Regions from separate parts of the Streptomyces sp. NPDC096013 genome, predicted to be linked through region 2. Evidence: riboswitches for the same ligand, from Rfam matches in the RefSeq annotation. Region 2 holds a riboswitch; the other holds the start of a gene.
What was found. A riboswitch is a leader RNA that binds a small molecule or an ion and turns the genes downstream of it on or off. The one in region 2 is predicted to bind glycine.
Positions count from the first base shown of each region.

Region 1: another riboswitch for glycine. It lies ahead of gcvP (aminomethyl-transferring glycine dehydrogenase); the one in region 2 lies ahead of gcvT (glycine cleavage system aminomethyltransferase GcvT).

Region 1 covers NZ_JBIWGK010000016.1:6,215-15,072, reverse strand. Annotated here, with positions in the region: gene ACIRB1_RS37475 (ABC transporter ATP-binding protein) at 1-903, shown strand, start outside; gene gcvP (aminomethyl-transferring glycine dehydrogenase) at 1,013-3,898, opposite strand; glycine riboswitch at 4,080-4,175, opposite strand; gene ACIRB1_RS37465 (PRC-barrel domain-containing protein) at 4,290-4,661, shown strand; gene ACIRB1_RS37460 (DNA polymerase IV) at 4,583-6,274, opposite strand; gene ACIRB1_RS37455 (MerR family transcriptional regulator) at 6,331-6,975, opposite strand; gene ACIRB1_RS37450 (bifunctional nuclease family protein) at 7,191-7,664, opposite strand; gene ACIRB1_RS37445 (MerR family transcriptional regulator) at 7,750-8,487, opposite strand; gene ACIRB1_RS37440 (FHA domain-containing protein) at 8,531-8,858, opposite strand, start outside.
Region 2 covers NZ_JBIWGK010000017.1:35,732-44,589, reverse strand. Annotated here, with positions in the region: gene ACIRB1_RS38470 (enhanced serine sensitivity protein SseB C-terminal domain-containing protein) at 1-324, opposite strand, end outside; gene ACIRB1_RS38465 (enhanced serine sensitivity protein SseB) at 500-1,285, opposite strand; gene ACIRB1_RS38460 (AAA family ATPase) at 1,350-2,030, opposite strand; glycine riboswitch at 2,180-2,278, shown strand; gene gcvT (glycine cleavage system aminomethyltransferase GcvT) at 2,421-3,563, shown strand; gene gcvH (glycine cleavage system protein GcvH) at 3,675-4,052, shown strand; gene glyA (serine hydroxymethyltransferase) at 4,067-5,341, shown strand; gene ACIRB1_RS38440 (L-serine ammonia-lyase) at 5,472-6,839, shown strand; gene ACIRB1_RS38435 (bifunctional class I SAM-dependent methyltransferase/NUDIX hydrolase) at 6,847-7,893, opposite strand; gene ACIRB1_RS38430 (MFS transporter) at 8,611-8,858, opposite strand, start outside.

The sequences.
Region 1 (8,858 bases), on a different contig from region 2:
GCGGGCCTGACCCGCCTGACGGACGGTCATCTGCGGCTGGACGGAACGGAGTTGGACCGCACGCCACCGGAGTCCCGCCCGGTGGGAGTCGTCTTCCAGGACTACCTGCTCTTCCCCCACCTCAGCGCACTGGACAACGTCGGCTTCGGCCCCCGCTGCCAGGGCGCGACCAAGGCGGAGTCCCGCGCGGTGGCCGCGGAGTGGCTGGACAGGATGGGCCTCGCCGAGCACGCGGCCGCCAAGCCCCGCCGGCTCTCCGGCGGCCAGGCCCAACGCGTGGCCGTGGCAAGGGCGTTGGCGACCCGCCCGCGCCTGCTCCTCCTGGACGAGCCCCTCGCCGCCCTGGACGCCCGCACCCGGCTGGACGTACGGGCCCAACTCCGCCGCCACCTGGCCGAGTTCGAGGCGGTAGCCGTCCTGGTCACCCACAACCCCCTGGACGCCATGGTGCTGGCCGACCGCCTGGTGGTGATCGAACAGGGCACGATCGTCCAGGAGGGCAACCCCGCCGACATCGCCCGCCACCCGCGCACGGACTACATCGCCCAACTGGTGGGCCTCAACCTCTACAAGGGCCAGGCGGACGGTCACATCGTGACGCTGGAGGAGGGCCCCACGATCACCACGACCGAGGACCTCCAGGGCGAGGCTTTCGTGGCCTTCCCGCCCAGCGGAGTCACCCTCTTCCGCACCCGCCCCACCGACATCAGCGCCCGCAACCTCTGGCACTGCGAGGTAGCGGGCCTGGAATCCCACGGCGACCAGATCCGCGCCGACCTGACCGGCGAACTCCCCCTGACCGCCGACCTGACGACGGTCGCGGCGGCCGAACTGGACCTGCATCAGGGGGCGTCGGTCTGGGCGACGGTGAAGGCAACCCAGACCCACGCGTATCCGGCCTGAACCATGGCGCGTCATAAGGCGCGCGGGCTGCATCGATCCGCGGCTCCGCCGCAGGGCGCGACCAGCCTCGACACAGCCGCGCCCGACGTACGGCCTACCGGCGGAGCGCTCAGTCCTCGTACGCGTCCAACGGCGGGCACGAGCACACCAGGTTCCGGTCACCGAAAGCCTGGTCGATCCGACGCACCGGCGGCCAGTACTTGTCGGCGACGGAAACCCCCGCCGGGAACACCGCCTCCTCGCGCGTGTACGCGTGCTCCCACTCCCCACCGAGCGCGGCCGCGGTGTGCGGAGCGTTCCGCAGCGGGTTGTCCTCGCCCGGCCACTCCCCCGCCCCGACCTTCTCGATCTCCCCACGAATGGCGATCATCGCCTCGCAGAACCGATCCAGCTCGATCAGGTCCTCGGACTCGGTCGGCTCGATCATCAACGTCCCGGCCACCGGGAACGACATGGTCGGCGCGTGGAACCCGTAGTCGATGAGCCGCTTGGCGATGTCGTCGACACTGACGCCGGTCGCCTTGCTGATCGGCCGCAGATCGATGATGCACTCGTGCGCGACGAGCCCGCCGGGCCCGGTGTAGAGCACCGGGTAGTGCGGCTCAAGCCGCTTGGCGATGTAGTTGGCGCTGAGCACCGCCACCTGCGTGGCCCGCTTCAGCCCCTCCCCGCCCATGAGCCGGACGTAGGCCCAGGAGATCGGCAGAATCCCGGCGGAGCCCCAGGGAGCCGCCGAGATCGGACCCACTCCCGTCTCCGGCCCGGCCGCGGGCTGCAAGGGATGGTTCGGCAGATACGGCGCCAGATGCGCCCGCACACCCACCGGCCCGACCCCGGGGCCGCCGCCGCCGTGCGGAATACAGAAGGTCTTGTGCAGATTCAGATGCGAGACGTCCCCACCGAAGTGCCCCGGCTTGGCAAGCCCCACAAGGGCGTTGAGGTTGGCGCCGTCGACGTAGACCTGCCCGCCGGCCTCATGGACCTGCGCGCAGATGTCGGCAACGTGCTCCTCGAACACCCCGTGCGTGGACGGGTACGTGATCATCAGCACGGAGAGCTCGTCGCGGTACTGCTCGATCTTCGCCCGCAGATCCTCGACGTCGATCTCACCGTCCTCCGCGGTCTTCACGACGACGACCTTCATCCCGGCCATCACGGCACTCGCGGCATTGGTGCCGTGCGCGGACGACGGGATGAGGCAGACAGTGCGCTGCTCGTCACCGTTGGCCCGGTGATACCCGCGAACGGCGAGCAGCCCGGCCAACTCGCCCTGGGAACCGGCATTCGGCTGCAAGGACACCTTGTCGTACCCGGTGACCTCGGCGAGCCGCTCCTCCAGCTCCCGGATGAGCGTGAGGTATCCCTGCGCCTGCTCGGCGGGCGCGAAGGGGTGCAGCTGCCCGAACTCGGGCCAGGTCACCGGCTCCATCTCGGTGGTCGCGTTGAGCTTCATCGTGCAGGAGCCCAGCGGGATCATGCCCCGGTCGAGCGCGTAGTCCCGGTCGGCGAGCCGCCGCAGATACCGCAGCATCGCGGTCTCGGAACGGTGGTCCCGGAACACGGGGTGCGTGAGGTACGCGTCGGTCCGCAGCAGCCCCTCCGGCAGCGTGTCCTCGGCGGACCCGTCCAGCGTCTCGACGTCCCCGTCGACCCCGAACGCGGTCCATACGGCGGCCAGTTGGTCGCGCGTGGTGGTCTCGTCACAGGCGATGGACACCTGGTCGGCGTCCACGAGACGCAGATTGACCCCGTCCTCGCGAGCGGCGGCGACGACCTCGGCGGCCCGGCCCGGAACCCGCGCGGTCAGCGTGTCGAAGTAGCCACCGTGCACGACCTCGACACCGCCCGCGGTGAGACCGGCGGCCAGGATCGTGGCGTAGCGATGCGTCCGCCGCGCGATGCCCCTCAGCCCCTCGGGCCCGTGGTAGACGGCGTACATCCCGGCCATGACGGCGAGAAGCACCTGAGCGGTGCAGATGTTGCTGGTGGCCTTCTCACGGCGGATGTGCTGCTCGCGGGTCTGGAGCGCGAGGCGGTAGGCCTTGTGTCCGTCGGCGTCGACGGAGACGCCGACGAGCCGGCCGGGCAGGCTGCGCGCGAACTTCTCGTGCACGGCCATGTATCCGGCGTGCGGCCCGCCGAAGCCCATCGGCACCCCGAACCGCTGCGTCGTACCGACCGCGATGTCCGCCCCCAGCTCACCCGGCGACTTCAGCAGCGTCAGCGCGAGCAGATCGGCGGCGACGGTGACGAGCGCCCCGAGTGCGTGCGCCTGCTCGATCAGCGGCTTGATGTCGCGTACGGCTCCGGAGGCGCCCGGGTACTGCACGAGCACGCCGTTGATCTCGCGCTCGGCGATCTCGGCCGGGATGCCCTCGCTGAGGTCGGCGACGACGACCTCGACACCGGCCGGCTCGGCCCGGGTCTCGATCACGGCGATGGTCTGCGGCAGCGCGTCCGCGTCGACCAGGAAGAGGCCCTTCTTGTTCTTGCCCATGCGCCGCGACAGGGCGACGGCCTCGGCGGCGGCGGTGCCCTCGTCGAGCAGGGAGGCACCGGAGGTCGGCAGCCCGGTCAGGTCGGCGACCATCGTCTGGAAGTTCAGGAGCGCCTCGAGCCGCCCTTGGGAGATCTCCGGCTGATACGGCGTGTACGCGGTGTACCAGGCCGGGTTCTCCATCACGTTGCGCAGGATCACCGGCGGGGTGAAGGTCCCGTAGTACCCGAGCCCGATCATGGACCCGAGGACCTCGTTGCGGTCCGCGAGGGAGCGCAGCTCGGCCAGCACCTCGGCCTCGGTGCGGGCGCCCGGCAGGTCGAGGGAGTCGGCGTTCTTGATCACGTCCGGGACCGCGGCGGCGGTGAGCTCGTCGAGCGAGCCGTAGCCGACCTGCGCGAGCATCTTGGCCCGCGCCTCCTGGTCGGGCCCGATGTGACGCTGCTCGAACGGAATGCCCTGTTCGAGCTCGGAGAGCGGAATGCGAGGGACGGTCATTACGGAGGCCTCCTGGTCAGACACGACCTTCGAGGGACACCACGGCGGTGGGGTGCCCGGACGGCCTCCCCCTCTGTCATCTCAACCTGAGAGCTTCACCGGGCATCCCGAAGGTGCCCGGCTTTCACCGTCGGTGAGAGCGGGAGCCGTCGTCGGCACCCGCCCTGCTTTCCAGAGTGACCTCGTCCGTGCGGTACGTGAGCCTGAGAGATTCCGGGGAGGAGTTGCTCCTTCGGCGCCTCCGATGAAGTCTGGAGGACTCTCCCGCACGGGGTCAGCAGCCGCTGGCCAGCCTACCAGCGAGCACTAGAGCCCGGCTTTCGAGTGGCCACCGGCCTGAATGTGCTCTTTTGTAGTGTCTACGAATGAGTTGCGACCAGGAGGAGGGCCCGTGCAGACCGATATCGATCCGCGCAACCTGATCGGCCGCAAGGCGTTCGACCGCACCGGCGCCAAGATCGGCACGATCGACGAGGTCTACCTCGACGACGCGACCGGCGCACCGGAGTGGGCGGCCATACGCACGGGCTTGTTCTCCAGGGACGCCTTCGTCCCGCTGGAGCCCAGCGAACTGATCGAGGGCTCGCTCCACATCCCCTTCGACCGCTCCCTGATCAAGGACGCCCCCGACTTCGGCGTCGGCCGCCACCTCTCCCCCGACCAGGAACTCCAGCTCTACCACCACTACGGCCTCGACGTGGCCCCGCCTCCGTCCCTCCCGGACCACGACTTCGGCAAGCTGGCGGGCTCGGACGACAGCTGAGGCAGCCCGGCGGACGGGTCGTCGCCGGGTCTTCGGCTTCCCGGGGTCGCCGACGCGGCGGGCGGGGCATGAGCGTCCGGTGCCGTCGAGTGCGTCGGACCGTCCGGCGCGATGCCGGTGGGCCGCGCGTCCGTGCTGCCGGGTCCGGAGAGCGGCTCGGCCTCGGTGATGCCAGGGCTGGGCTCCACCGAGGGTGGCGACTCGGCCGACCGCTCCCCGCCTCCGCGCGCCGCCGACGGATACGGCATCGACACGGCCCCGGCCGCCACCCCCTCCCCTTCCCGCGTCACCAACGGCAACGGTTCAGCCGGCTCCAGCTCCGGATCATCCGTCCGGAACGTCCGCACCCTCCCCGGCCCCTGATCCTCCGGCGTCTCAAACCGCACGGTGACCCGCCCCAGCCCGCTCCCCTGCACCCACCCGTGCCCGAACCCGGCGTGGCGCACATCGTGCCCCGCGGGCCAGCGCCGCTCCACGGGGGCCGCCGGCTCCTCGCCCGGCGCCTCCGTGTGCTCCTCCTCCAGGGGATCGACCTGCTCCCCGGCCGCCTGCGCGAACAGGTCCTCCTGCGTGTAGTCGGCCAGCCCGGAGACACCCACCCCGAGCAGCCGCACCCCGCCCGTGGTGTCCACGGAGTCCAGCAGCCGGGCCGCCGCCTCCCGCACCACCCCCGGGTCGTCGGTGGGCCCGCGCAGCGTCTCGGACCGGGTCAGCGTCGAGAAGTCGTACCGCCGCACCTTCAGCACGATGGTCCGCCCCGACAGGCCGGCCGCCCGCAGCCGCCGTACGCACCGGTCGGCGAGCCGCTGCACCTCAAGGCCGACCCTGGTCCGGTCGTGGATATCCACGTCGTACGTGTCCTCGACCGACACGGACTTGGTCTCCCGCTCGGCCACCACGGGCCGCTCGTCGTGCGCGAGCGCCATCGCGTACAGCCCGTGCCCGTGCGCCTTGCCCACCAGCCGTACGAGCTCGTCCTCGCCCGCCTCGGCGATCTCGTCGACCGTGGTGATCCCGGCTCGCCGCAGATGATCACCGGTCGCAGGCCCGACCCCCGGCAGCGTGCGCACCGACAGCGGTCCCAGCAACGCCCGCTCGGTCCCCGGCTCGATCATCACCAGCCCGTCGGGCTTGGCGCGCTCGGAGGCGATCTTCGCGATCATCTTGGAGGCGGCGAGTCCCACCGACCCGGTGAGCCCCGTGACCGCCCGTATGTCCGCCCGCAGCCGCTCCCCCGTCAGCCGCGCGGACTCGGCGTCCCAGGCCGCTCCCCCGGCCTCCAGGTCCACGAACGCCTCGTCCAGGCTCAGCGGCTCCACCAAGGGCGACAGCGCCCGCAGCAGCCCCATCACCTGCTCGCTGATCGACCGGTAGAACCCGAAGCGCGGCACGAGATACGCGGCGTTCGGCGCGAGCCGCCGCGCCTGGGCCATGGGCATAGCCGAATGCACCCCGAAGACCCGCGCCTCGTACGACGCGGTGGCCACCACCCCGCGCGGCCCGAGCCCGCCCACCACGACGGCCTTCCCGCGCAGGCTCGGCTTGGACGCCTGCTCCGCCGAGGCGAAGAAGGCATCCATGTCGAGATGCAGGATCGTGGGCGCGGTTCTCACATCTCCGATGCTGCCCTACGCCACTGACAATGCCCCGCCACGGCTCCCGCCGGCCCTCAGACGGCCCGGTTGCGCCGCCTGGCCAGCTCGTCCGCGGGGTTGGACCCGACGAGTGTCTCGCCGGTGTCGACGCGCTCCCCGTGCAGCTGCGACAGGGCGCTCTCGACGTCCCGCCACACGACCCCCACGGCGATGCCGAAGACGCCCTGGCCGCCCTGGAGCAGCGCGTGGACCTCGTCCGGCGAGGTGCACTCGTAGACCGTGGCGCCGTCGCTCATGAGCGTCATGCGCTCCAGATCGCGAAAGCCGCACTCCCTGAGGTGCAGGACGGCGCTGCGGATGTTCTGCAGCGACACCCCCGTGTCCAGGAACCGCTTGACGATCTTCAGGACGACGACGTCCCGGAAGCTGTAGAGCCGCTGCGTCCCCGACCCGTGTGCGGGCCGCACGCTGGGCTCGACAAGCCCGGTGCGCGCCCAGTAGTCCAGTTGCCGATAGGTGATGCTGGCCGCCGCACAGGCCGTAGGGCCCCGGTAGCCGATCTCCTCGGACGCCATGGACGTCGCCCCTCCGCTGCTCGGCACTGCCGCCGGCCGCTGCGGAATGCGATCGGCCGTACTGCCGTGAAGCGGGTACGGGCCTCTGTCCCCGAAACTGCGTTCCGGGGCACCCCCAGCCGTACCGTCGCCGCTGCTTCTCACGCCGACCTCCGTCCTTGACCTGCCTTCTCGACGGTAGGCAGTCACCAGGGGTGCGTCAACGATCGCCACACTCGGCACGCCGAGTGATAATCACCCAAGGAGTGGTTTCCCGTGTCCCACCGCGGGGAAAGGCTAGCCGAATGCGCTCGCGCAGGGCCGCAGGACGCACTCACACGCCGGTGGCAAATGCCAGCATTTTCCCGCCGGCCTCGCCCTCACTGGCTGTTGGTGCCGAAGTCCTCGGGCGAGATCTGGTCGAGGAACTCGCGGAACTTCTCCACCTCGTCCTCCTGCTCGTCCGGGATCGCGATGCCCGCGTCGTCGAGCACACCGTCACTGCCGTAGATCGGCGTCCCGGTGCGCAGGGCAAGCGCTATGGCGTCGGACGGGCGGGCGCTCACCTCGACGCCGCTGGCGAAGACCAGCTCCGCGTAGAAGACGCCCTCCCGCAGATCCGTGATGCGTACTTCGGTCAGCTCCTGGCCGACGGCCTCCAGCACGTCCTTGAACAGGTCGTGGGTCAGCGGCCTTGCGGGGGCCATGCCCTGCTGCGCGAAGGCGATCGCCGTCGCCTCCCCGGGCCCGATCCAGATGGGGAGGTAGCGGTCGCCTCCCACTTCACGCAGGAGCACGATCGGTTGGTTGGAGGGCATTTCGACCCGGACACCTACGACATCGAGCTCGTTCACACAGCAACCCTAGGCCGTGCCCGGGACGTTTGGGTAGTCGGGCCGAGAACGGGTGACCGATCAGGCAGCCGCAAAGCCGCCCGTCTCAGGGCAGACGCACGCCCAGCGCGGTCTGCACCAGGGCCGCGTGCAGCTTCACCGTGAGCCCGGCCAGCTCCTTCGTACGGGCCTCCGCATGGGCCCTGGTCTGCGGATTGCGGTGGCGCTTGAGCGGGGCCACCACCTGGTCGACGAGGCCGGCCTCACGGTCGGCGGCGGCCTTCATCGCGCGCAGATGCCTCGGCTCGATCCCGAACCGCCCGAGTTCGAGGACAAGTCCGGCCACGGTGACGGCCTCCGCGTCGTACACCCCGTCCGGCAGCGGGGCGATGAGTCCGTACGACTCCCACTCCTGGAGCTCCTGCTCGCCGATCCCGGCGGCGGCCATCAGCTCGGCCCGGCCGATCCGGGCCGCGGTGGGCCCCTCGACGGGCTCCAGGGCGGCTTCGCCGTCCCGCTGACGCCCCACGGTGGGCAGCGGAGCCGCCTCACCGCGCGCCATGGCGTCGAGGTGCTCACGGATCACCTTGAGCGGCAGATAGTGGTCCCGCTGCATCCTCAGGACATGGCCCAGGCGCTCGACGTCGGCGGGGCTGAACTTGCGGTACCCGGAGGGAGTCCGCTGCGGCTCGATGAGGCCCTCCGACTCCAGGAACCGGATCTTGGAGATGGTGACTTCGGGGAACTCGTCGCGCAGCACGGTCAGCACCGTGCCGATGCTCATCAGGCCAGTGTCCGCGGCGGCGGTACCGTGTCCGGCACCGCCGCTCGGTGTTTGAAGCATGGACCTTCCTGGGGGAATCCCCCGGACCCAGTCCGAGGGAGGGTCAGTAACCCCGCTGGCTCGCGTAGAACACCAGCCGGTACTTGCCGATCTGCACCTCGTCACCGTTCGCCAGCGAGACCGAGTCGATGCGCTCGCGGTTCACATACGTGCCGTTGAGGCTGCCGACGTCGGCGACCGTGAACGAACCGTCAGGAGAGCGCCGGAACTCCACATGCCGGCGCGAGACCGTCACGTCGTCCAGGAAGATGTCGCTCTGCGGATGACGGCCGGCCGTGGTCAGCTCGCCGTCCAGCAGGAAGCGGCTGCCCGAGTTCGGCCCGCGACGGACCACCAGCAGCGCCGAGCCCAACGGCAGGGCGTCGACGGCG
Region 2 (8,858 bases):
GTTGAGCCAGAGGCCGAAGTGGTCGGGGTACAGGGTGCGGGCCACGTCCAGGCCGTCGACCACCTCGTACGAGCGGTTCCAGCCACTCGCGGAGAGTTCCTGGGCCGAGGTGACGCATGGGGCGTAGCCGTGGCCGTCCACCTGCATGTTTCCGTACTGGGCGTCCGGGGAGCCGGACTGGCCGTGCCACAGCAGCATCCAGATCTGACCGGAGTGGGGGGTCGCGAGGGCGCGCAGGAGCGCCTCGTAGGCGTCGTAGCGCCCGGGGGTCACCTGGCGCAGCATGTGCTCGACCTGGCCGGTCGCGGTGCCGCTGGCGCTCACGTGTACCGCCCCTTCTGGTAGTTGGCCTGCGTTGGGAAACAGCTTAAGCGCCCAGGGGGTGCGGGCCCGTGGTGCGTTCGCGAGTGGCGGTCGAGTGCGGCTGGTGGCGACCGCGCGGCGGAGCCGCACATCGGCACAGCCCCGCACCCCGGGCCGGCCGCCCTCGCGGAGATCGCTAGTGACCCTGTGTATAGAAGGGACGCACGGTCTGCCTCATCCAGTCGGCCACCGGGTCCTGCGTGACGTCCAGGAGCACCAGGTTGACCTGCCACTGAACCGTCACCCGGCCCAGCGCTTTCGCCAGGGCCTCCATCGGGGCCGCTCTCAAGTCGCCGTCCCAGTTGGTGAGTTCCACGCCCACGAACATGACAGGCTCGGACGTCTCGATCGCGGCGAGGCAGCGCCGGGCCGTGGCGACGACGCCGATGGCGGCGAACTCGGCGGAGGCCGCGGCGAGGAAGTCGACCGGGTCGTCCTGCCAGTCGGGTTCGAAGAGGCGGACACGGCCGCCGCTCGTGGGGCCGTCCAGGGCGGTGCGGCCGAAGCGGCACAGCTCGGCCACCGCGAGCGGCGGGAGCGGGACACCGACCGTGCCGCCGGGGTTCACCGCGATGCCGACCTGCGGGGGCAGGCCGCGGGCGAACTCCACCGCCGGCGCGATGGTGAAGGACAGATGCGAGCCGACGACCTGGCGGAACTGCTCCTCGGAGCTGAAGACCGGGACGTATGCCTGCCCCTCGATGTCGAGTGTGGGCAGGTCCAGGGGACCGCTCTGCGGGCCGCCGCCGCTGGGGAGCGGGACCCAGACGAAGCTGCGGCCGAGCACCTCGACGATCCGGCCGCCCGCCGAGGGCATGCCGAGGGACACCGAGAGCACCTCCTCCAGCTCGTTGCCCGGCCATCCGCCGTGCGGATGCGGGTGGGGGTACGCCTGTCCGGGGAAGTCCGCCGGGAAGTCCATCTACCTACCGCCTGCTGGTGAAACCGCCTGCTGTAACCCTGCTGTGGCTGAAAAGGCTAGCGGCTCAGTCCGCGAAGTCGATCCGGCGCAGCACGTCCGCCGCGTCCCGGTCCAGGAGGACCGCCGAGCCCACGCCGTGCGGCAGTTCGCCGCGCTCCACCGACCGCAACAGCCGGGCGGCGGCCCGGCGGTGGCGCAGGAACGCGTAGCGCGAGACTCCGCGCCCTCGCGCGCGCTGGCCGTCGAGCGCGGTGTCCGGGGTGACGTCGAGGAACACCAGGTGCAGGGTGCCGCCCCGGCGCCCGGCGGCGCGGGCCAGCCAGCCGCGCACCCAGCTCTGCGTGCCGCAGTCGTGCACGACGGCTCCGGACGCGGAGCGCAGCACGCGGTGCAGTCCGGCGTAGTGGGCGAGGCGGACCAACGGGCGGTACACCGCGTACGGGAGGAGGCCGGCCGTGCGGGTGTCCCAGCGGTCGCGGGTGTCCTGGCTGTCGACGCGGACCCCGTCGGCCGTCACCGCGCGCCGCATCAGCGTGGACTTGCCGCTGCCCGGCAGGCCGGTGACCACGACGAGGTCGCGGGTGCCGAAGCGGAGTCCGTGCGGGCTGCGCCCGGCGCGCTCGCGGAGGTCGCGGACGACCGGTGCCGGGCGGGCCCGGCATGCCTCTCCTGCGGGGGCGGAAGGCTGCTTGGGCAGCGCTACGGCCGAGGTCGTGGCGTACACCGTGGTCCTTGTCACCGTGATCGTCCTCCCTGCGGGGTCAGGAAAGGTTCTCCCCACTGAACGTAAAGAGAAGGTAATGCACGGTGTCTCGCGGTTGGGTGCGCGTCCGGCCACAGGCCTGTTACAAAGCCTGTGCGATGATGTGCCCGCCTAACTGCATACCGGCCGCTTGAATCCGCGCGGGAGAGTCCCCAGGCAACTGTTGCCGGGGCGCCGAAGGAGCAAGTCCCTCCCTTGAATCTCTCAGGCCCCGTTACCGCGCGGGCGAGGCACATCTGAAAAGCGGACCGCCGTTCCCGGTGGTCCCACCCAAGGTGCAACCCGTGACCGAAGCGGTCATGGCGAACCTCTCAGGTCCCGATGACAGATGGGGAGGAACGACCTCGCCGTCATGCCCTGGGAGACCGACCGATGAGCAGTACCGCCACCCCTGAGAAGCGCCGCACCGCGCTCGACGCGCTGCACCGCTCGCTCGGTGCGACGATGACCGACTTCGCCGGCTGGGACATGCCGCTGCGCTACGGCTCGGAGCGCGACGAGCACCTCGCCGTCCGCACGAAGGCCGGCCTCTTCGACCTCTCCCACATGGGCGAGATCACCGTCACCGGACCGCAGGCCGCCCAGCTCCTCGACTACGCCCTCGTCGGCAACATCGCCTCCGTGGGCCCCGGCCGCGCCCGCTACACCATGATCTGCCGCGCCGACGGCGGCATCCTGGACGACCTGATCGTCTACCGGCTGGCGGACACCGAGGACGCGTCCTCGCAGTACATGGTCGTCGCCAACGCCTCCAACGCCCAGGTGGTGCTGGACGCGCTCACCGAGCGGGCCGCGGGCTTCGACGCGGTCGTACGCGACGACCGTGACGCGTACGCGCTGCTCGCCGTGCAGGGTCCCGAGTCCTCCGGCATCCTCGCGTCGCTGACCGACGCCGACCTCGACGGCCTGAAGTACTACGCCGGTCTGCCCGGCACGGTCGCGGGCGTCCCCGCGCTGATCGCCCGCACCGGCTACACCGGCGAGGACGGCTTCGAGCTGTTCGTCTCCCCCGCCGACGCGGAGAAGCTGTGGCTCGCGCTGACCGGGGCCGGGGCGGGGGCCGGGCTGATCCCGTGCGGCCTGTCCTGCCGCGACACCCTGCGCCTCGAGGCCGGGATGCCGCTGTACGGCCACGAGCTGTCGACGTCCCTCACGCCGTTCGACGCCGGGCTCGGCCGGGTCGTGAAGTTCGAGAAGGACGGCGACTTCGTCGGGCGTACGGCCCTGGAGGCCGCCGCCGAGCGCGCCGCCTCGCAGCCCCCGCGTGTCCTCGTCGGACTCGTCGCCGAGGGCCGCCGGGTCCCGCGCGCCGGCTACCCGGTCGTCGCCGACGGCCAGGTCATCGGCGAGGTCACCTCCGGCGCCCCCTCCCCCACCCTGGGCAAGCCGATCGCCATGGCCTACGTCGACGCGGCGCACGCGGCGCCGGGCACGGCCGGTGTCGGCGTGGACATCCGGGGCAGTCACGAGCCGTACGAAGTCGTGGCGCTGCCGTTCTACAAGCGCGAGAAGTGACAGTCGTCGTAGCGTCTCGTGTGTGACCTGGGGCGGATCGCCCCTGTCCGCCGTTGCCCCTCGTAGTCCCCCATTCACCAGCACTCCCCCGCGTACAGGAGAATTCAGGCCATGAGCAACCCCCAGCAGCTGCGCTACAGCAAGGAGCACGAGTGGCTGTCGGTCGCCGAGGACGGCGTCTCGACGGTAGGCATCACCGAGTACGCGGCCAACGCGCTCGGCGATGTCGTCTACGCCCAGCTCCCCGACGTCGGCTCCACGGTGACCGCGGGCGAGTCCTGCGGTGAGCTGGAGTCGACGAAGTCGGTGTCCGACCTGTACTCGCCCGTCGGCGGCGAGGTCACCGAGATCAACGAGGATGTCGTGAACGACCCGTCGCTGGTGAACTCGGCCCCCTTCGAGGGCGGCTGGCTGTTCAAGGTGCGCGTCACGGAGGAGCCGGGCGACCTGCTCTCAGCCGACGAGTACACCGCGTTTTCCGCCGGCTGAGGAGTCGTAGAAACATGTCCGTCCTGAACACGCCCCTGCACGAGCTCGACCCGGACATCGCCGCCGCCGTCGACGCGGAGCTGCGTCGGCAGCAGTCCACGCTGGAGATGATCGCCTCGGAGAACTTCGCTCCGGTCGCGGTCATGGAGGCGCAGGGCTCGGTCCTCACCAACAAGTACGCGGAGGGCTACCCGGGCCGTCGTTACTACGGCGGCTGCGAGCACGTCGACGTGGCCGAGCAGATCGCGATCGACCGGGTCAAGGAGCTGTTCGGCGCCGAGTACGCCAACGTGCAGCCGCACTCGGGCGCCTCCGCCAACCAGGCCGCCCTGTTCGCGCTGGCCCAGCCCGGCGACACCATCCTCGGCCTGGACCTCGCGCACGGCGGTCATCTGACCCACGGGATGCGGCTGAACTTCTCCGGCAAGCAGTTCGACGTCGTCGCCTACCACGTGGACCCGACGACCGGTCTCGTCGACATGGCCGAGCTGGAGAAGCTCGCCAAGGAGCACCGGCCGAAGGTCATCATCGCGGGCTGGTCGGCGTACCCGCGCCAGCTGGACTTCGCCGAGTTCCGCCGGATCGCGGACGAGGTCGAGGCCTTCCTGTGGGTCGACATGGCGCACTTCGCGGGCCTGGTCGCGGCGGGGCTGCACCCGAACCCCGTGCCGTACGCGGACGTCGTCACGTCCACCACCCACAAGACGCTGGGCGGCCCGCGCGGCGGGATCATCCTCGCCAGGCAGTCCTTCGCCAAGAAGCTCAACTCCTCGGTCTTCCCCGGCTTCCAGGGCGGTCCGCTGGAGCATGTGATCGCCGCGAAGGCGGTCTCCTTCAAGGTCGCGGCGGGCGAGGACTTCAAGGAGCGGCAGCGGCGTACCGTGGAGGGGGCGCGGCTGCTGGCCGAGCGCCTGGTGCGGGACGACGTGAAGGCCGTAGGGGTCGACGTGCTGTCCGGTGGTACGGACGTGCACCTGGTCCTGGTCGACCTGCGGAACTCCGAGCTGGACGGCCGGCAGGCCGAGGACCGGCTCCACGAGGTCGGCATCACGGTCAACCGGAACGCCGTCCCGAACGACCCGCGGCCCCCGATGGTCACCTCCGGCCTGCGCATCGGTACGCCGGCGCTGGCGACCCGCGGCTTCAGGGCCGAGGACTTCGCCGAGGTCGCGGACATCATCGCGGAGACGCTGATGGCGCCCGGTCCCTTCGGGGAGGCCGCCGTGGAGGGCCTGAAGGCCCGTGTGACCGCGCTGGCGGAGAAGTACCCGCTGTACCCCGGGCTGTAGCCGCCCGGCGGGGGCACCGGCGCACACTGGGAGGTGCGCGCCGGTGTCCCGCCCACCACCACCCTGTTCGAAGCGCTTCGCGCCCTTTGATCCCGCACCACCCTGCTTGCCCGCGTTCTGAGGAGTCACCGTGGCCATCTCGGTCTTCGACCTGTTCTCGATCGGCATCGGCCCGTCCAGCTCCCACACGGTCGGCCCGATGCGGGCCGCCCGCATGTTCGCGCGCCGTCTGCGCAACGAGGAGCTGCTGGACTCCGTCGCCTCCGTCCGCACCGAGCTGTACGGCTCCCTCGGCGCGACCGGCCACGGCCACGGCACCCCGAAGGCGGTGCTGCTCGGCCTGGAGGGCGAGTCACCGCGCACGGTGGACGTCGAGAAGGCGGACGAACGGGTCGAGCACATCAAGGAGTCGGGCCGCCTCAGCCTCCTCGGCGAGCACGAGATCCCCTTCTCCTACGACGCCGATCTGAAGCTGCACCGCCGAAAAGCGCTGCCCTACCACGCGAACGGCATGACGCTGTGGGCGTACGACGCGGCGGGCACCGAGCTCCTCTCCAAGACGTACTACTCGGTGGGCGGCGGTTTCGTCGTCGACGAGGAGGCGGTCGGCGCCGACCGCATCAAGCTGGACGACACGGTCCTCAAGTACCCGTTCCGTACCGGCGACGAGCTGCTGCGCCTCACGCAGGAGACCGGCCTGTCGATCTCCGCGCTGATGCTGGAGAACGAGCGCGCCTGGCGCACGGAGGAGGAGATCCGGGCCGGGCTGCTGGAGATCTGGGACGTGATGCGGGCGTGCGTCTCGCGGGGCATGTCGCGGGAGGGCATCCTGCCCGGCGGCCTCCGGGTCCGCCGCAGGGCCGCCATGTCGGCACGCCAACTCCGCGCGGAGGGCGACCCGTTGGCCCACGCGATGGAGTGGATCACCCTCTACGCGATGGCCGTGAACGAGGAGAACGCGGCGGGCGGCCGGGTGGTCACCGCCCCCACGAACGGCGCCGCCGGCATCATCCCGGCCGTCCTGCACTACTACATCAACTTCGTGCCCGGCGCCGACGAGGAGGGCGTCGTCCGCTTCATGCTCTCCGCGGGCGCCATCGGCATGCTCTTCAAGGAGAACGCCTCCATCTCCGGCGCGGAGGTCGGCTGCCAGGGCGAGGTCGGCTCCGCCTGCTCGATGGCGGCGGGCGCCCTCGCCGAAGTCCTCGGCGGCTCCCCCGAACAGGTCGAGAACGCCGCCGAGATCGGCATGGAACACAACCTCGGCCTCACCTGCGACCCCGTCGGCGGCCTCGTCCAGATCCCCTGCATCGAACGCAACGGCATGGCCGCGGTCAAGGCGGTGACCGCCGCGCGGATGGCGATGCGGGGGGACGGGTCGCACAAGGTCTCCCTCGACAAGGTCATCAAGACGATGAAGGAGACGGGGGCGGACATGAGCGTGAAGTACAAGGAGACGGCTCGGGGTGGGTTGGCTGTGAACATCATCGAGTGCTGATGCGCCACTACGCGGTGCCCGAGGGGCAGTCGACGGCGACCGGGTAGCGATGGACGGGTGGCAGGCCGGGCAGCAGGCCGGGCCACACCGTGTCGATGACATGCGCGCTCGGCGTGAACAGCGGTTGGGGCAGCGTGGGCAGGTCGGCGACCTCGTGCCACTCCCACCGGTGGACCAACTCCGGCTCGGTGACAGCTGGTTCACCCGAGAAGGCGTCGACTCGCACGGCGCCGGTCAGTCGCGGGATGCCATGGGTGGAGTCCATCAGGAGCGCCAGCAGCCGCGCCCCGCCCGGCTCGGCCCGCAGCCCCGTCTCCTCCGCCAACTCCCGTACGCCCGCCTCGAGAAAGCCCTCACCGGGTTCGTTCTTGCCGCCGGGCAACTCCCACACCCCGCGCACCGACCAGCCCAGCAGGACCCGCCCCGCCGTGTCCGTCACGACGACACCGGCGCCGGTGAGAGCGTGCGGGGTGGGCCGTTTCTTGCCGCCGCAGACGACGGGCCCGGCGACGGGTTCACGCAGGACGACGAACGCGAGCCCGCCCACGTCGTACCGCTCGGCGCTCCCCCACCCCGCGCACAGCACACCCAACTCGTCGTCGTCCAGGGCGATGGAACGCTTGCCGTCCGCCACGCCCTCCGCGACGGGCGTGATCACACAGACGGCCCCGCCCGGCCGCAACCGTTCACGGAGCCGGTTCATCACCCGGGTGCGATCGTGCACGAAGGCCCAGCTGAGCCGGAAGGTGATCAGGTCGTAGGCGGCCGAGAGGACGTCGAGGCTGCCCCGCTCGATGTCGAGCAAGTGGTAGGCCACCGCGCCGGGTTGGGCTTCGGCGCGGGCGAGAGCTGCGGGGGCGAAGTCGACGGCATCGACCACGTACCCCAACTCGGCCAGACGGTGCGCGAGTTCGCCCGTTCCGCAGCCGACGTCCAGGGCGCGTCCACCCCCTTCCGGGACCGGTGCGTGCTCGGCGAGCAGGGCCCGTTCGGTGCCGCTCAGCGGGCTGAAGGTGTTGCCGTCGGCGTAGTGCGCGTCCCATACGTCGGTCACGGTGTCGGTGTGCTCCCTTCGAGGCGCCGGACAGCGGGCGCGGTGCTCAGCGGTCGTCCGACAGGGCCAGCGGCTCCGCGAACAGGCGGCCGCCGTGCGCGAGTTCGTCGTAGGTGCCGTGTTCGGCGATACGGCCGTGGCGCATGACGACGCATCCCCCGCGCCGTGGACAACTGCACCACAACAGGGCCGGCCCCGACCGCGACCTGGCACCCGCTGAGCAACAGCACGGCAGCCCGGTCGATCCCCATGCCATCCGCGCGGAGTGCGGCGCCGGGACGCGCGAGCCGATCCGGGGTCGGGATCAGCGGGCTGCCCCTTCGCTGCGGCTGGACAGCAACTCCCGTGCCTCGTGGCCGTGTTCGGCTTCTCCGGCCAAGTGCGGGGCCGTCAGCAGAACAGGGCGCGTTTCTCCTCCGGGAGGAGGCGGCGGCCGTAGCCGGTGAAGAAGGCGGGATTGCCGACAGCGGGTCCATCCGCCGAGCCGACACCGAGTTCCTCCGCTGAGCCCGCGCCTGATCTCTCCGCCGAGCCCGCCCCTAGTCCCTCCGCCGAGCCTGCACCTGATCCCTCCGCCGAGCCGCCCCGGCCGACCAGCCCCGGGCACGCCGAAACCGCCCCGGTGGCGCGGGGGATGTGGCCACCGGGACGGTGCATCGGGAGGGGACTCGGGTCGCGAGGACGTCTCCAGGGGTGCGGTTCGGGCGGGCGTCGGTGCTAGGCCGGCGCTCCGACCGCGAGGTCCGACGCGTCGTCGGGACGCACCTCGCCGTCCTCGTCGACGTCCGGCGGGATCGTCGACAGGGCCGTGGCGTGCAGGTCCTTCGTGCGCAGCATCGTGAAGCCGATGATCGCGGCGATGAACCCGAGGATCGCGCTGAGGGTCATCGCCCCGTGGAACGCGTTCATGAACGCGTCCTGTCCGGCGGCCAGTACCTTCTCGCGCAGCGGTCCCGCGGCCTGGG